Thiocystis violascens DSM 198: one gene and its partner. Each later gene encodes a partner of the first gene's protein in a complex. Links are inferred from orthologs where the notes say so. Each region holds a gene or a part of one and is shown on either strand. Other genes may lie near its edges. The genes, in order: accB and accD.

Evidence for each region.
Region 2: the proteins of accB (region 1) and accD are in contact, whole or in part, in a solved structure (PDB 8UXZ), measured with the Escherichia coli proteins. The link is inferred for Thiocystis violascens DSM 198 from one-to-one orthologs.

The regions. Positions count from the first base shown.
Region 1 is NC_018012.1:1,188,240-1,196,779, forward strand. The notes cover bases 1,895-4,837. They hold accB (acetyl-CoA carboxylase biotin carboxyl carrier protein), read left to right. Parts: upstream 1,895-3,109; coding sequence 3,110-3,565; downstream 3,566-4,837. Other genes in these bases: THIVI_RS05345 (ATP-binding protein), read left to right, coding at 1,895-2,349; aroQ (type II 3-dehydroquinate dehydratase), read left to right, coding at 2,646-3,107; accC (acetyl-CoA carboxylase biotin carboxylase subunit), read left to right, coding at 3,743-4,837. In the rest of the region: more of THIVI_RS05345, read left to right, coding at 1-1,894; more of accC, read left to right, coding at 4,838-5,086; THIVI_RS05365 (IS5 family transposase), read right to left, coding at 5,103-6,212; prmA (50S ribosomal protein L11 methyltransferase), read left to right, coding at 6,480-7,370; THIVI_RS05375 (site-specific DNA-methyltransferase), read left to right, coding at 7,817-8,540. UniProt on the Escherichia coli protein: This protein is a component of the acetyl coenzyme A carboxylase complex; first, biotin carboxylase catalyzes the carboxylation of the carrier protein and then the transcarboxylase transfers the carboxyl group to form malonyl-CoA.
Region 2 is NC_018012.1:995,580-1,003,927, reverse strand. What follows is about bases 5,598-8,348. They hold accD (acetyl-CoA carboxylase, carboxyltransferase subunit beta), read left to right. Parts: upstream 5,598-6,382; coding sequence 6,383-7,315; downstream 7,316-8,348. Other genes in these bases: folC (bifunctional tetrahydrofolate synthase/dihydrofolate synthase), read left to right, coding at 7,317-8,348; trpA (tryptophan synthase subunit alpha), read left to right, coding at 5,598-6,377. Outside these bases: THIVI_RS04490 (motility hub landmark protein FimV), read left to right, coding at 1-2,795; tRNA pseudouridine(38-40) synthase TruA, read left to right, coding at 2,815-3,621; THIVI_RS04480 (phosphoribosylanthranilate isomerase), read left to right, coding at 3,681-4,313; trpB (tryptophan synthase subunit beta), read left to right, coding at 4,294-5,544; more of trpA, read left to right, coding at 5,541-5,597.

The DNA of each region.
Region 1 (8,540 bases):
CTGGCACTCCTGCTCGCCGATCTCTTGGACATGCAACCGGACGCCGTGCGCCCACTGGCGGCCGCGCTTCATGCCAAGACCGGCGGCAACCCATTTTTCACGCTCGAATTCATCCAGGCGCTCTCTCGGGATGGGGCGCTGCGCCCCGCCCCGGAGCCGGGCGCCTGGCACTGGGATACGGCGTCCATCGCCAGCCGTCCGGCCAGCGCCAACGTGGCGGACTTCCTCGCCGCGGGACTGACTGAATTAGAGGACGCAACCGCCGAGACGCTCGTCGCCGTCGCCTGCCTGGGCAATGCCTGCACCCTGGACCGGCTGGCGCTGGCCACTGGCACCGCGCCCGACGCGCTCGCCGGGCAACTCCGACCCGCGCTCGAACGCGGCATTCTCATCGCGCCCGACGCGAACGTTTCGCTGCGCTTCTGCCACGACCGGATGCAGCAGGCGGTCCACCAACTCCGCGACGACGCCTGGCGTGATCGACTCCATCTGGCCATGGCCCGACGTTTCGCCCAGGCCGGGGACGCTCCGGCGCATCGCTTCAGCGCCGCCGAACACTACGCGGTCGCGGCGGATCTGATCGTCGAGACCGCCGAGCGAAGCCGCGTCCGCGCGTTGTTTCTGAGCGCGGCCCAGCAGGTCCGTCAATCCGGTTCCTTTGCCGCCGCCGAACGCTTTCTGCGCCTGGGGATCGACCTGTTGTCCCCGGATGCCTGGCAAAGCGATCCCGACGCGACCTTTGCCCTGCATGCCGAACTGCATCTGGTGCTGTACAGCCTGGCCCGCCACGCCGAGGCTGACGAGACCTATCGGATTCTTGCGGATCATGCGTCTTCGCCCCTGCAACTGGTGGATCCGGCCTGCGTGCAGATGACGCATCTGTCCAACCGCGTCCTCTACTGGGAAGCCATCGAGTTGGGGCTAGCGCTTTTGGCTCGGCTTGGCATCGCGGTTCCGCTGGCCGATCTCGATCAGAGCCTTCAGGAACTACGCAGTTCATTTCCAGATATCTTCCTCGCGCACAAAGGAATGATTGCGTCTCTCCGAACCGACAGCGCCATCGAACGTCAACTAGAGGCTTTTTATCGTCATGTCACGGCGGGCGCGCTTGAACAACTGCCAAAGCGTCACGATCAAATCGACGAACGCCTGGCGGGCAGCGCCAAAGTCATTAACGCCATGATACCGGCGGCCAACTCCGCTCATCCGATGCTCGCACCCTGGCTGGTTCTGAGGGCGGGGCGGCTGTGGATCGAAAACGGCTATTGCGCCGCCACCCTCTTTCCGCTGGCCTGCATTGGCGTCACGGTCATTGGGCTACGCAGCGACTTCGCGACCGCTCAACGTCTCGTACAGGTCGCGCTGGCGGTGGGGACGACACTGGAAAACAGCCGCGAAACCGCCCGCGCCTGTTTCATCTACGCCAATTATATTGGCCATTGGCTGCATCCCATTGAAGAGGATGTCGCTCATGCACGGCGTGCTTTTGGAGAACTCTTGCGCGCGGGCGACCTAGGAGTCGCCTCTTACACCTTCTACGCTTCGCAGGCGGCCCTGCTGGACACTGGCGCTCATCTCGCAGAGATCCAGGCGGAGAACGCGGCGGCGTTGATGTTTGCTTCCAAGCTCGGACACTTGCATACAGAACAGTCCTACCTACCTTATCGACAACTGATCCGCGCACTGGAGGGCAAGACTGCGGGGCACGGTCGCTTCGAGGATGCGGATTTCGACGAGCAGGCGCATCAGGTGGCGGCACGGAGCAATCCAATGGCCCTGAGTTACTTCCACCTCTACCGCGCGCTGGCGGCCTGCCTCTTTCGCGATGAACAGGCGCTTGTCCATCATGCCGAGTCGGTCGTTGGACTGTGCATGCCGATCCACTGTCATTACGCGACAGCCCTCGTCAACCTGCTGCACTCGCTGGCGCTCATCCAACAGGTCCGAAGCACTGCCGAAACCGAACATCCCGCCCTGCTGGAACGCATCGACCTCAATCAGCGCTGGCTCAAGGCACGCGCCGCGGACGCGCCCATGAACTTCGACCATCTCCACGCCCTGGTGGACGCGGAACGGCTGGATGCGCTCGACCAACCCCAGGCGGCGCTCCAGGCATTCGAGCAGGCCATGCGCAAGGTATCCGAAGTTCGGCGCCCCTGGCACCGGGCGCTGATCGTCGAACGGGCCGGAGACTGCTTTCGGCGACGCGGAATGGAAGACACTGGCCGCCTCCATCTGACGCAGGCGCACGCGCTCTATACGCAGTGGGGCGCCCACGGCAAGGCGCGCGCGATGCGGGAGCGCCTGCCCTTCCTGGACGCCAGCGCGCTGGATGGCTCAAACGCCTGAAGGTGGCGCGCAACGTCGCGACCAGCCATTCCATCTTCACGTAGGAGCCCGCTTGCGGGCGACTTGCGGGCCTGCGGGTTTGCCGGGTGGCAGACTCAAAGGCTATTGGCAGGTCATGTCGCCCGCAAGCGGGCTCCTACGATGGCGGATGGCGCCAAAATGAGAACGACTGAGGGACGACGAACCGACTGGACAAAATTCCGTAAAATCCGCACAATTCGCGGCGATTTGTCGCCGTTCGCATCGAACTGGCCGCTACCCCCTAAACCGAAACCCTCTGAAAGGCAGCACGCGCGATGGCCGCGATTCTGGTCCTGAATGGACCGAACCTCAATCTGCTCGGCACCCGCGAGCCCGGACACTATGGCCGGACGACCCTGGTCGATATCCAGCGCGCGCTGGAAACCGCGGCCCAGGCCGAGGGCTATCGCCTCGACTTCATTCAGAGCAACGCGGAACACATCCTGATCGAGGCCATTCATCGCGCACCGCAAGACGACGTGCGATTCATCCTCTTCAATCCGGCCGCCTTCACCCATACCAGCGTCGCGCTTCGCGATGCCCTGCTTGCCGTCGCGATCCCTTTTATCGAGGTGCACCTGTCGAACGTGCACGCCCGCGAGCCATTCCGCGCCCACTCCTATTTCTCGGACATCGCGGTGGGCGTGATCAGCGGACTCGGGGCCGAGGGATACGCACTGGCGTTACGCGCCGCGCTCACGCGCCTGGCGCAGCAACCCACGAACGAGAAACCATGACCATGGATATCCGCAAGGTAAAGAAATTGATCGAGCTGCTGGAGCAATCCGACGTGGCCGAAATCGAGATCCACGAGGGCGAGGAATCGGTGCGCATCAGCCGTCATGGCACGGCACCGATGCCCTATTACATGCCCCAACCGATGCCAGGGCAGTTCAGCGCCCCGGTGGCGCCCGTGGCGCTGACCGTCGCGACCGACGACGACCCCTTGGCCGGACTCGATGGCGAGATCGTCCGCTCGCCCATGGTCGGCACCTTCTATCGGGCGCCCTCGCCCGGCGCCAAGTCCTTTGTGGAGGAGGGCCAGACGGTCCAGGCCGGCGAGACGCTGTGCATCATCGAGGCGATGAAAATCCTCAACCAGATCGAATGCGAGCAGGCCGGAACGGTGCGGCGCATCCTGGTCGACAACGGTCAGCCGGTCGAATACAACCAACCGCTATTCGTGATCGAATGACGATGAAACCCTGTCCAGCATGGCGCGCCTCCTGTTCCGAACGGCTCGGCCGCGACTGAACCGGCAGGCGTCGCCAATGGTCTGGACAGGGTTTGAATCACCCGTCAGCGCGCGGCCGGTCCGGCGCTTCCGTGGCCCAACCTGCCGCCCCCTACTGAAGACATCCCCATCATGGCAATGATCGAAAAGGTACTGATCGCGAATCGCGGCGAGATCGCGCTCCGCATCCTGCGCGCCTGCCGCGAACTCGGCATCAAGACGGTTGCTGTCCACTCCGAGGCCGACCGCGATCTGAAACACGTTCTGCTGGCCGACGAGTCCGTCTGCATCGGCCCGGCCGCCTCGCTCCAGAGTTATCTCAACGTGCCGGCGATCATCAGCGCGGCCGAGGTCACGGATACCGTCGCCATTCATCCCGGCTATGGCTTCCTGTCCGAGAACGCCGATTTCGCCGAGCGGGTCGAGCGTTCGGGTTTCATCTTCATCGGCCCGCGCCCCGAAACCATCCGTCTGATGGGCGATAAGGTCTCGGCCATCGCGGCCATGAAGACCGCCGGCGTGCCCTGCGTGCCGGGTTCCGACGGACCGATCGACGACAACAACAAAAAGCGCACCCTGGAGATCGCCCGCGAGATCGGCTATCCGATCATCATCAAGGCGTCCGGCGGCGGCGGCGGGCGCGGCATGCGGGTGGTGCACTCCGAGGCCACCCTGCTGAACGCCATTTCGCTGACCAAGGCGGAGGCCGCCGCGACCTTCAACAACGACATGGTCTACATCGAAAAATATCTGGAGAACCCGCGTCATGTCGAGTTCCAGATCCTCGCCGACCAGATGGGTAACGCCATCCATCTGGGCGAGCGCGACTGTTCCATGCAGCGTCGTCATCAAAAAGTCGTCGAGGAAGCCCCCGCGCCTGGCATCACCGAGGCGCAGCGGCGCGAGATCGGCGAACGTTGCGCCGCCGCCTGCCGCACCATCGGCTATCGCGGCGCCGGCACCTTCGAGTTCCTCTACGAGAACGGCCAGTTTTATTTCATCGAGATGAACACCCGGGTCCAGGTCGAGCACCCCGTCACCGAGATGGTCACCGGCGTGGATATCGTCAAGGAACAGATCCTGATCGCCGCCGGCGAGCCGCTGCGTTATGCCCAGAAGGACATCGTCATGCGCGGACACGCCATCGAGTGCCGGATCAACGCCGAGGACTCGGAGACCTTCATGCCGAGCCCCGGCAAGATTACCGAATTCCACGCGCCTGGCGGTCCTGGCGTGCGGCTGGAGACCCATCTCTACACCGGCTACACGGTCCCGCGGTATTACGACTCCATGATCGGCAAACTGATCACTCATGGCGAGGATCGCGAATCGGCCATCGCGCGCATGTGCAACGCCCTGCGCGAGACCGTCATCGACGGCATCAACACCAACATCAAGCTCCAGCGCGCCATCCTGCGCGACGGCGCCTTCCTCGCCGGCGGCGCCAACATCCACTACCTTGAGAAAAAGCTCGGGATGTAAGAGGGTGTAGACAAAATCAAACCGTTGTGGTCAACCGCCGCAGCAGGATGCGCGCCTCCGCCAGCCAAACCCAGGTTTCGGAGACCGCTGGCAGACGGTCATGATGCATGATCAATCGACGGGCACGCTCATTCCACGCATGGGTGCGCTCGACAACCCAGCGCTTCGGCAGCGGAACGAAGCCGTCGGCGTTGGCGATCACCACTCGGTCAGGCGCCCCGTCCACGTGCCAGGAGCCAACGCTTTTGTTGGCTGGATGGCGCACGACTTCCACGCGGATCGCGTGGGTCTGCTCGGTGGTTTGGGCAAATTGACCGGCGTAGGCGCTATCGACAAACAGCGTGTTGATCTGGGGGTACTTGGCGGCCGCGTCAGCGACGGCGCCCGAGGCGGCATCGCGGTCCTGAAGATTGGCCGCGACCACGCTCACCGCCAACACGAACCCCAAGGTATCGACCACCAGGCTGCGCTTGCGCCCCTTGACCTGCTTGCCCGCATCAAAGCCGCTCGGTCCACCCTGCGGCGAGCCGCGGGTCGATTGCGCATCCAGCACCGCCGCCGTCGGCGCGATCTCACGCCCCTCGCGTTCGCGCCATTGCCCCCGCAGTCGATCATGCATCTGCTCAAACTTCCCAGCCGCACTCCAACGGCGAAACGTCTTGTAGACATTCTGCCAAGGCGCGAAATCGTGCGGCAGCATCCGCCACGCGCACCCCGTGCGCACCACGTAGCAACACGCCTCCAGGATGCTCCGGCGCGACACGCGGGGCGGTTGACCCCGCCCGCCCGGCATCTCAAAGAGAGCGGCGACCAAGTCCCACTCCGCATCGGTCAGACAACTTGGGTAGCTTTGGTCGGGGTCGTGGCGACGATGCGCATCCGTATACCCATACCGACGCGGCGTTGCGCGCGCTTGCGCCTCGAGACCACTCTCGCCCCGGAGGCGCGTGACGCCCGCCTCCCGCAAGGACTTGCGAATCGTTGCTTCATGAGCCTCGATTCCCGTCCGTGCCGCGAGTTCCCGGGCAATCTCTGACAGCGTGGAGGTCGGGCGATCCGTGACAATTTGACGCAATACCGCTTGCTCCGCCTCGTGAATCTTGGGGGGACGACCAGCTTTCGACATCAGCGCACACCAGCTCAGTTGTAGACTGGTATACAAATAGCAGCTCAATTATTTTTGTCTACACCCTCTAAGGTGATTTAAGGGAAAGACTTTACCGATTTTCCGTTCGTCCTGAGCTTGTCGAAGGATGACCGGAAAATCGCGCTCCGAGGCCGACATTGCATCCGTTCATGGTTCGACAAGCTCACCACGAACGGATGCAATATCACCACGAAAGTGGGTATGAGCTTCTACGATCATCAGCTTTAAGGATTCGATGCCACCCCCATGCCCTGGCTGCAACTCTCCTTCAACCTCCCGCGCGAACAGTCGGAGACCTTTTCGCTCAACCTGGAAATGGCCGGCGCGCTCTCCATCACCCTCGGCGACGCCGGCGACGAGCCCCAACTCGAACCCGGCCCAGGCGAAACCCCGCTGTGGTCCGAGATCACGCTCACCGCACTGTTCGAGAGCGACCCGGAGACGCAATCCCTGGTCGAACGGCTCGCCCGCAACCTGACCGTCCAGTTAGGCAACGTCCCCCGCATCGAGCGCATCGAGGACCGGGTCTGGGAACGGGTCTGGATGGACACCTTCAAACCAACCCGTTTCGGTCGCCGGCTCTGGATCTGTCCGCACGGCCAACTGCCGGACGATCCGAACGCCGTCGTCGTGTCGCTCGATCCGGGACTGGCCTTCGGCACCGGACATCACGCAACCACGGCACTCTGTCTGGAGTGGCTCGACGGCGCGTCGCTCGCCGGCAAGACCGTCCTCGATTTTGGCTGCGGCTCAGGCATCCTCGCCATCGCCGCGCTGAAGCTCGGCGCCGCGCGCGCTATTGCCGTGGACCACGATCCGCAGGCACTGGAGGCCACCCGCGCCAACGCGCTCGCCAACGGCGTCGCCGACCGGCTCGACATTCATCCACCGGAGGATCTCCCCGATCTCAACGTCGATTGCGTGCTGGCCAATATCCTCGCCGCCCCCCTGATCGCGCTGGCCCCGCGCCTGATCGAGCTGCTGCGGCCCCAGGGCGATCTGGTGCTCTCGGGCGTCCTCGCCGAGCAGGTGGACAGCGTCCGCGCCGCCTATGCGGATTCCATCGAACTTTCTCCAACCCGCCTCCGCGAGGATTGGGCACTGATCGGCGGGACTCGGAAACCTCAACGTCTGTAGGGGCGAATTCATTCGCCGCGTGGGTTGCGCGGATGCAGGGATTCAAGGATTCAGGGATTCAGGGGCGAATGAATTCGCCCCTACGGCGATGTCGCGCAACCGCAAGTTGAAGGGGGCGGGACGAACGGAAAATCGGCAAAATTCTTTACGAAAGTCACCCTATCGGGGAAAATCGCAGCCATTCTCAGTATGACCTGATGAAGCGAAAAACCCAGACGAATCAGGCGAGCAGTGAAGGGTTTCCCGTTCGTCCTGAGCTTGTCGAAGGATGAACGGGAAACCCTAAGCCTCTGAGCGTGAAGCCGTTCATGGTTCGACAAGCTCACCACGAACGGCTTCAGGCGGCCTTGGCCCTGCTTTCCGGGCAGAGAAGGCGAAACGGTCAGGCTCAAACTGAGAATTGCTGGGGAAATCGGGAATTGGCTGTAAGGGAGAAGGAGCGAGCGATGGCGCAAGAACACGCAAACGCCGAGGTCGGGATCGTCGAACGACTCTTGGAACTGGTCCCGGAAGACGGCACGGCCATCGGCAATCCGGCGCTCAGGCAAGCCTTCGAGCAAGCGGCCGCCGAACTGAACAGCGCGTTTGACGAAGCGGCCTTCGAGCAGGCAAAGCAGGCGTTGCTCGACCAGGGTCTGTTGCTCAAAGGGCGCGGGCGTGGCGGCACGGTGCGGCGAGCGCCGCCCCAGGACCAGGGTTTCGATCTCAGTCCAACGGCACCGCCGACTCCGGCCCAACCGCCGAAAACCGCCCGGAAGGCATCGCCGCGCCCGCCGTCGACCGGCACCGATGCCCCCGAGGTCATCAGCTATCGCCATACGGATACCCGCAAGAACAATCCCGAGGTCGGGGTGGTCAGTTCGGCCAACGACCCGGCGGCGGGGCCGACGCGCTGGGCCTATGACCCTCACCTCGATCCGGTGTTGCAGTTCGATCTTGGGCGCGCGAAGGTCGAGGCGCTGATCGACGAGGCCCTGGCGAGCGACGATCAGGACGCCATGCGCGCGGCGCTGGAGGAATTGCGGCGCGCGTCCGCCCCCTATCTCCACTGGACCGGCAAGGCCGAGCGGACCAGTTTCGCGGTCGAGACCGTTTCGCTGCATGTCCATGAGCGCATCGATCCCATGAGCATTCTTTCCGCGCTGCGGAAAGAATTGACCGAATGTCGGG
Region 2 (8,348 bases), 190 kb from region 1 along the record:
GCACCGACGCCTTCGCCCTTGGCTTGGGTGGTATCCAGACGCGATCGGTTCTGAATCAGCCCTTTTCCGGCGAAATCCAACTGAACGATGTCAAGCCTGATGAACTGGATGCCGTTAAAGTCTCGCTCGCTTCTCAGGAAGCCTTTTCCAAGGCCGGCATCGAGCGTTTCCACTATTTAACCAAACTTACCTTCCATCCCGAGGTGTCGTCTCAGGGGAAGTCCGTGATTCGCGTTGCAAGCCGGGAGCCGATCCGCGAGCCCTATCTGGATTTTCTGGTCGAGGTCTACTGGCCCACCGGTCAGTTGATCAAGGAATATACGGTGTTGCTGGATCCGCCTGTCCTGGCCAAGCGCCAGGCACCGCGCGTCGATAGTCCTGCGGCTAGTGGCGCCAAACCCGGTGCCGCGCGATCCGCCTCGGATGCGCAGCGTGTTGCTGCCTCGCCCTCGAACCATATTCCCGCCCCAGGCGACGGGTTTCCGGTCTATGTCGGACCCATCGAATCAGGCGCCGGTCTCTGGAGGCTCTCACTCAATCACGCCCCGGCTGGCGCCACCACGGCCCAGACGGCCCTGGCACTGCACCGGAATAATCAGGGCGCATTCATTCGGGGTAACATCAATCGCCTGATTGCCGGCAAGACGCTGATCATCCCTACCCGCGCGGAATTGTTCGCGCTCGATGCCGCTACCGCGGAACGCGAGTTTGCCGAGGCGTTGCGCGGGGGTGCGGTCCGTACCGCTCCGATCACCGAGATTCCCCCGGACGCGCTCTCTTCGCGCTTGAGAATCGCCGGGGCGACGTCTGGGGCGGTCGCGACTTCACCAGGCGCCGCGCGGATGCCGCCCGAGGGAGCGACCGCGACGTCTCCGGCTGCCGCGGGAAGCCCGCGGATGGAGCAGGATCTTTTACTGGCCTTGGAGAGCAGTGAAAGTACCCGTCAGGAAGCGCTGGAGTTAAGGAATCGAATTCAGGAACTGGAGACGCAACTCGCGAATATCCAGAATCTGCTGCAGCAGCGTAACGCCGAGTTCGAACGGATCAAAGGCGCGGGTGCCGCTCCCGGCGTCCTGAGCGGGGACAGGCTTCGGGATGTTCCGGCGACCTCGCCCGAGGATGTCGACGCCTTGGCGGACGCGGTGTCCGGCGAGTTGGCCGCGGATGCCGCCATGGCACCGCGAGAGGGCGATTCGGCTCTGATCGAACCGCCGTTGCCCGACGCCTCGCTCGCCGCCGCCGACAACGAAAACCCTGACGTTTCAGGCGCAAGCGATGCGGCAAACGATTCTTCCGCCACACCCGCGTTGATACCGATACCGACCCCTGCTCCGGTTGCGAGGGAGTCCGACCCGGCGATCGGTCAGGCGTCGCCAGTGCAAGCCGGATCGCCCGCGACGCCCATCGCGCCAGCCGGCAAGAACCAGGGGAGCGGGCCGAGTTCAGTTGATTCGTCCTCAAGCTGGCAGTCGCTATTGCTTCCCCTGGCCGGGTTTGGCGGTCTGGCTGCCCTTGGCATCCTGGCCTTTTCATGGGTGACGGCCAGACGGCGCCGTGAGGAAGGCGTTGAGCAGGAGTTGTATCTGGACACGCTCGATTTCTCGGATACCGAGGGGACGACAGGGTTCCCCGCAACGCGAGTATCCGCCGAGAAAGCCGCGTCCAATGCGTCCTCAAGGCAGGGGGTTGATCGGACCGCGCTCTCGGAGACGCCTCTGATTCCAGCCGATGAAGACATGGAAGAACCGGAAAGCCCCTTGGCGTTGATGTCATCCTTGAGCGATTTCGATGCCGAAACCGACGAGGCGGATGTGCTCTCGGAGGCGGATATCTACATCGCCTATGGGAGGCACAGCGAGGCGAAAGAGCTTCTTTTCAAGGAGTTGAAGCTTTCTCCAGATCGTCTGGACATCAAATTCAAGCTTGCCGAGGCCTATGCGGGCGCGCAGGATGCCCAGGGGCTGAAAGAGATCATGCAGTCGATCGAATCGGCCGGTGGCGCGCAAGCTCAGCCGGAACAGTGGAAACGGTTGCAGGAGTTTTCCGCTCAGGTTCAGTCCGGCGGGAACGATGGCTCGGGACTCGCCGCTCCCCCGGTCGAATTGGCCGCGCAGCCGCGGGGCGCCGATCGGGAATCCGTTCAAAAACCTGGCGATTCGGTGGCGGGTTCCCTGAACCTGAAGAAAGCGGAGTCACAGGACGATTCGCCGCTGAAATTCAGCGACGACACCTTGGCCGACATTCTGTCGGAGCCGGTCAGTCTTGGCGATTTGGTCTTTGAAGAGGATTCGCTGGATCTGGAGCTTCCGCCGCACGCCGGCGACCGCAAGGATGACCTGCATCAGGATCCGTTCGCGGATATCGCGCACGAGCCGATCGGCATCGACTCCGAATTGATGCTGACGCTGGATGAAACGCGTCTTGACTTGGCGGAAGAACTGGACTCCATGTTCGATTCCACACTGCTCGATGAGCCTGCGTTGGCACGCAACGAGCGTCTCGGGACGGGGCCATCCGCCGAGGATCTGTCTCATCTCCCGCCCTCGGACAGCCAGGATCGGTTCGATTCGGGTTTGACGTCGGAGCGGGAAAGCGTTCCCACCGAAGACCTTTCCTCGCAGTGGCAGATGGACTCGGGAATCTGGGACGAGACCGCTACCAAACTCGATCTGGCGCGCGCCTATGTCGAAATGGACGACGCCGAGGCGGCGCGCGAGATTCTTCAAGAGGTCATCGCCGAGGGGCGCGACGAACAGAAGACCGAGGCGCGTGCGCTGCTGGAGAAACTGGCTTGAGCCTTGACGGTATGACCCCTTGATCTCCGGTCGGATCGCACTGGGCGTCGAGTATGACGGCTCGGACTTTCGCGGCTGGCAGACCCAGCAGCCCGGAGTCCGTACTGTCCAGACCTGTCTGGAAGCCGCGCTCTCGCGGGTCGCCGATCATCCGGTGAGCGTCATCTGCGCTGGACGCACCGACGCTGGGGTGCATGCGCTCGAACAGGTGGTACATTTCGAGACCTGGGCACAGCGGCGCGAGCGCTCCTGGGTGCTGGGGGCCAATGTGAATCTGCCGCCCGATGTCGCCGTGCGCTGGGCGCATCCGGTCGAAGCGGATTTCCATGCGCGTTTCAGCGCCATGGCCCGGCATTACCGTTACCGCATCATGGTCCAGCGCGCCCGCTCGCCTCTGCGACGCGACCGCGCGGTCTGGGTACATGAACCGTTGGATCGTGCGCGGATGCAACTGGCCGCGGCGGCGCTGGTCGGCGAACATGATTTTTCGAGTTTCCGCGCCGTGGCCTGTCAGGCGAAGAGCCCGGTGCGTCGGATTCATTATCTGGAACTCTCCGAGCAGGACGACCTGCTGACGATCCGGGTCGGCGCCAATGGCTTTTTGCATCACATGGTGCGCAATATCGCTGGCGTGTTGATCGCCATCGGCCGGGGCGATGCACCGGTCGACTGGACGCGGGAATTGCTGGAGGTACGCGACCGCACCCTGGCCGGGGTGACGGCGCCGCCGCAGGGGCTCTATTTCGTGCGTGCCGATTATCCGTCCCGCTTTGATCTGCCTCAACTTGAAACCGCTTCACCACTGCCGGAATCGACCGCCGACTGATGCCGACCGACCCCATCGACTCCCAGCCCACCGATCCGGCTCCGGACCGCTCCTCGCGCATGGCCCGAACCCGGGTTAAGATCTGCGGCCTGACGCGCGAGAGCGATGTCGACGCGGCCGTGGCCGCGGGCGCCGATGCCGTTGGTTTCGTCTTTCATCCGCCGAGTCCGCGCGCCGTGACGCCCGAGCAGGCACGCCGTCTCTGCGAGCGCCTGCCGCCCTTCGTGAGCGCGGTCGGGCTCTTCGTCGATGCCGCGCCCGCGACGATTCGCGCGACCCTGGACCAGGTGCCGCTCGATCTGTTGCAGTTTCACGGCGACGAAGCGCCCGCGCACTGCGCGAGCTTTGGCCGTCGCTGGATCAAGGCGATCCGCATGCGTCCGGGGATCGACCCGATGGCCGAGCGGGCGCGGTTCGCGGGGGCTGCCGGACTCCTGCTCGATACCTTCGAGCCCGGACGGGCCGGGGGTACGGGACAGCGCTTCGACTGGGAACGCATCCCGCCCGAACTGGCCGCGTCCATCGTGCTGGCGGGCGGGCTGGATCCGTCGAATGTTGCCGAGGCCATCGAACGCGTGCGGCCCTATGGGGTCGATGTCAGCGGCGGTGTCGAATCCGCCCGGGGCATCAAGGATCACGCAAGGATTTTCGCATTTATGCAAGGGGTAAACGATGGCGACAAACGCCGATAATATCCGTGCATCGCGCACGGAGCCGGGTCGCGGGCCGGCCTACGATCTGCCGAACAGCCATGGTCATTTCGGACCCTATGGCGGGATGTTCGTCCCCGAGACGCTGATGCATCCGCTGGAGGAACTGCGCGCGGCCTATGCGGCCTGTCTCGCCGATCCGAATTTTCAGATCGAGATGGACGCTGACCTGCGCGACTATGTAGGTCGTCCGTCGCCGCTCTATCATGCCGAGCGCTGGAGCCGCGAGCTGGGCGGCGCCCAGATTTATCTGAAGCGCGAGGATCTCAATCACACCGGCGCGCACAAGGTTAACAACACCATCGGTCAGGCGTTGCTCGCGCGGCGCATGGGCAAGACCCGCATCATCGCCGAGACCGGCGCCGGTCAGCATGGCGTCGCGTCCGCGACCGTCGCCGCCCGTCTCGGGCTCGAATGCGTGGTCTATATGGGCGAGGTCGACATCGCGCGCCAGGAGGCCAACGTCTACCGGATGCGTCTGCTCGGCGCTCGCGTCGTGCCCGTCACCTCCGGCTCGCGGACCCTCAAGGACGCGCTCAACGAGGCGATGCGCGACTGGGTGACCAACGTCGACAACACCTTCTACATCATCGGCACCGTTGCCGGACCGCATCCCTATCCGATGATGGTCCGCGATTTCCAGGCGGTGATCGGCCGCGAGGCACGCGCCCAGATCCTGGAGCGCGCCGGGCGTCTGCCGGATGCGCTGGTCGCCTGCGTGGGCGGCGGATCCAACGCCATCGGGCTGTTTTATCCCTTCATCGAGGATCGCGAGGTCGCGATTTACGGCATCGAGGCGGCGGGCGAGGGGATCGCGACCGGTCATCATGCCGCGCCGCTGAACGCCGGTCGGCCCGGCGTGCTGCACGGCAACCGCACCTATCTGATGGAAGACGCGAACGGCCAGATCATCGAGACCCACTCCATCTCGGCCGGGCTCGATTATCCGGGCGTCGGTCCCGAACACGCCTGGCTGAAAGACAGCGGACGCGCCCAGTACGATGCGGTCACCGATGACGAGGCGCTGGCCGCCTTCCACCATCTGACCCGCACCGAGGGCATCATCCCCGCGCTGGAGTCCAGTCACGCGCTGGCCTACGCGCACAAACTCGCGCCGACCCTGCGCCAGGATCAGATCATCCTGGTCAATCTGTCCGGCCGCGGAGACAAGGACATGCACACGGTCGCACTGCACGACGGGTTGGTTCTATGAGTCGGATTGCGCAACGTTTCGAGCAACTGCGCGGGCGGGGACGCACCGCGCTCATCCCCTTCGTCACCGCCGGCGATCCCGCGCCCGAGGTCACCGTCCCACTGATGCACGCGATGGTCGCGGCGGGCGCGGATCTCGTCGAACTGGGCGTGCCGTTTTCCGACCCCATGGCCGATGGTCCGGTGATCCAGCGGGCGACCGAGCGGGCGCTTGCGAAGGGCGTCTCGCTGACGCATGTGCTCGGGATGGTCCGGGAATTCCGTGAGCGGGATACCGAAACTCCAGTCGTCCTCATGGGCTATCTGAACCCCATCGAGGTCATGGGCTACGACGCCTTCTCGCGCCAGGCCCAAGCGGCGGGCGTGGATGGCGCGCTGATTGTCGACCTGCCGCCGGAGGAGGGGCACGATCTGATCGAGACCATGAAATCGCATGGCCTGGATCTGGTCTATCTGCTCGCCCCGACCTCCACCGAATCGCGCATCGCGCGGATCGGCGGCGTCGCCTCCGGCTTCGTCTACTATGTCTCGGTCAAAGGCGTGACCGGTGCCGGTCATCTGGATACCGAGGCTGTCGCCGGACAGGTGCGTCTGATCAAATCCCTGATCCCGCTGCCCGTGGGGGTCGGATTCGGGATCAAGGATCCGGAGACCGCCGCCAGCGTGGCGCGGGGCGCGGATGCGGTGATCGTCGGCAGCGCCATCGTCAGCCGCATCGAGACGCTGGCCGAGACCCCGGAGCGCATTCCCGAGACCATCGCCGACTTTCTGGCCGGACTGCGCAACGCGATCGACGCCGTTGACGCCTCGCCCGAACCACGGACCGCGGAGTAAACCACATGACCGAACCGGAAGCCGGCGCCGCCCTGAAACAGGCGATGGACAAGAGCAAGAGTTGGTTCGAGAAACTGATCCCGAGCCGCATCCGCATCGAGGCCAGCACCAAGCGGGCGGTGCCGGAAGGCGTTTGGGCCAAGTGTCCAGGATGTCACGCGATCCTTTATCGCGCCGAATTGGAACGCAATCTGGAAGTCTGCCCCAAGTGCAACCACCACAACCGGATCGGCGCGCGCCGGCGTCTGGATGCCTTTCTCGATCCCGAGGGGCGCGAGGAAATCGGCGGCGATCTGGAATCGCTGGATCCGCTCAAGTTCAAGGATCTGAAGAAATACAAGGATCGTCTTGTCCAAGCGCAGAAGCAGTCTTCCGAAAAGGATGCAATGGTGGTCATGCGCGGCCGGCTCAAGGACACGCCCATCGTCGCGTCCGCCTTCGAGTTCAGTTTCATGGGCGGTTCCATGGGCTCGGTGGTGGGTGAGCGTTTCGTGCGTGGGGTCGATGCGGCGCTGGAGATGAACGCGCCCTATGTCTGTTTCTCCGCCAGCGGCGGCGCGCGGATGCAGGAGAGCCTTTTCTCGTTGATGCAGATGGCCAAGACCAGCGCGGCGCTCGGGCGGATGCGCGAGCACGCGCTGCCCTTCGTCTCGGTGATGACCGATCCCACCATGGGCGGCGTCTCCGCCAGTCTGGCGATGCTCGGCGATCTGAATCTCGCCGAGCCGGGCGCGCTGATCGGCTTCGCCGGCCCGCGCGTCATCGAACAGACCGTGCATGAAAAGCTGCCGGAGGGTTTTCAGCGCAGCGAGTTTCTGATGGAAAAGGGCGCCCTGGACATGATTCTGGACCGTCGCGACCTGCGCGAACGGATCGCCGATCTGCTGGCGATTCTGGCCCATCGTCCCCGCTATTGCCGCACGGTGGTTCCGGTCTGACATGACCCGCCGGTTCGAGACCCTTGACGACTGGCTTGACTGGCAGGCGAGTCTGCATCCAAAGACCATCGAACTGGGTCTGGCGCGAGTCGCGGCGGTTTGGAAGCGACTCGGTCCCACACCGCCGCCCTTTCCGGTCATCACGGTAGGGGGAACCAACGGCAAGGGTTCCTGCGTGGCGATGATCGAATCCATGGCCGAGGCGGCGGGTTATCGATGCGCCTGCTATACCTCGCCGCATTTGCTGCGCTATAACGAGCGTGTGCGAATCGCCGGCGAACCCGTTTCCGATGAGTCGCTGTGCGATGCCTTCGCGCGTGTTGACCGGGCGCGCGGCGACACGACGCTGACGTACTTCGAGTTCGGCACCCTGGCGGCGCTCGATCTCTTCGTGCGTTATGGTCCGGATCTGGCCGTGCTGGAAGTCGGGCTTGGCGGGCGTCTCGACGCGGTCAATCTGCTTGATGCCGATGTCTCGGTAGTCACCTCGATCGGGCGCGACCATACCGCCTGGCTGGGCGAGACGCTGGACGCGATCGCCGTCGAAAAGGCCGGGATCTTTCGCGCCGGTCGCCCGGCCGTCATGGGTCAGCGGGACGCCCCCGTGCGTCTGCGCGAGGAAGCGGTTCGACTGGCTGCCGCGCCCTTGCAACTCGGGCGCGAAATCGATCATGAAACCGCGGATAACGGATGGATCTGGAAGGGCGCTGGAGGCGAACGGCTGGCCTTGCCGTTACCGACCCTGCGCGGCGCCTTTCAACTGAATAATGCCGCGGCGGCCATCGCCGCGCTCGCCTGTCTGCGCGAACGTCTGCCGGTGCCCGTCAACGCGCTACGCGCCGGGTTGCAGCGTGCCCGGCTTGCCGGACGGTTTCAGGTGATTCCGGGGGCGCCGACCTGGATTCTCGACGTGGCCCACAATGGCGCGGCGGCGCAGGCCCTGGCCACGAACCTGCGGGCCTTCGCGTGTCCCGGCCAGTTGCGCGCCGTGCTGGCGGTTCTGTCCGACAAGGAACCGGAAGCCATCGCGAAA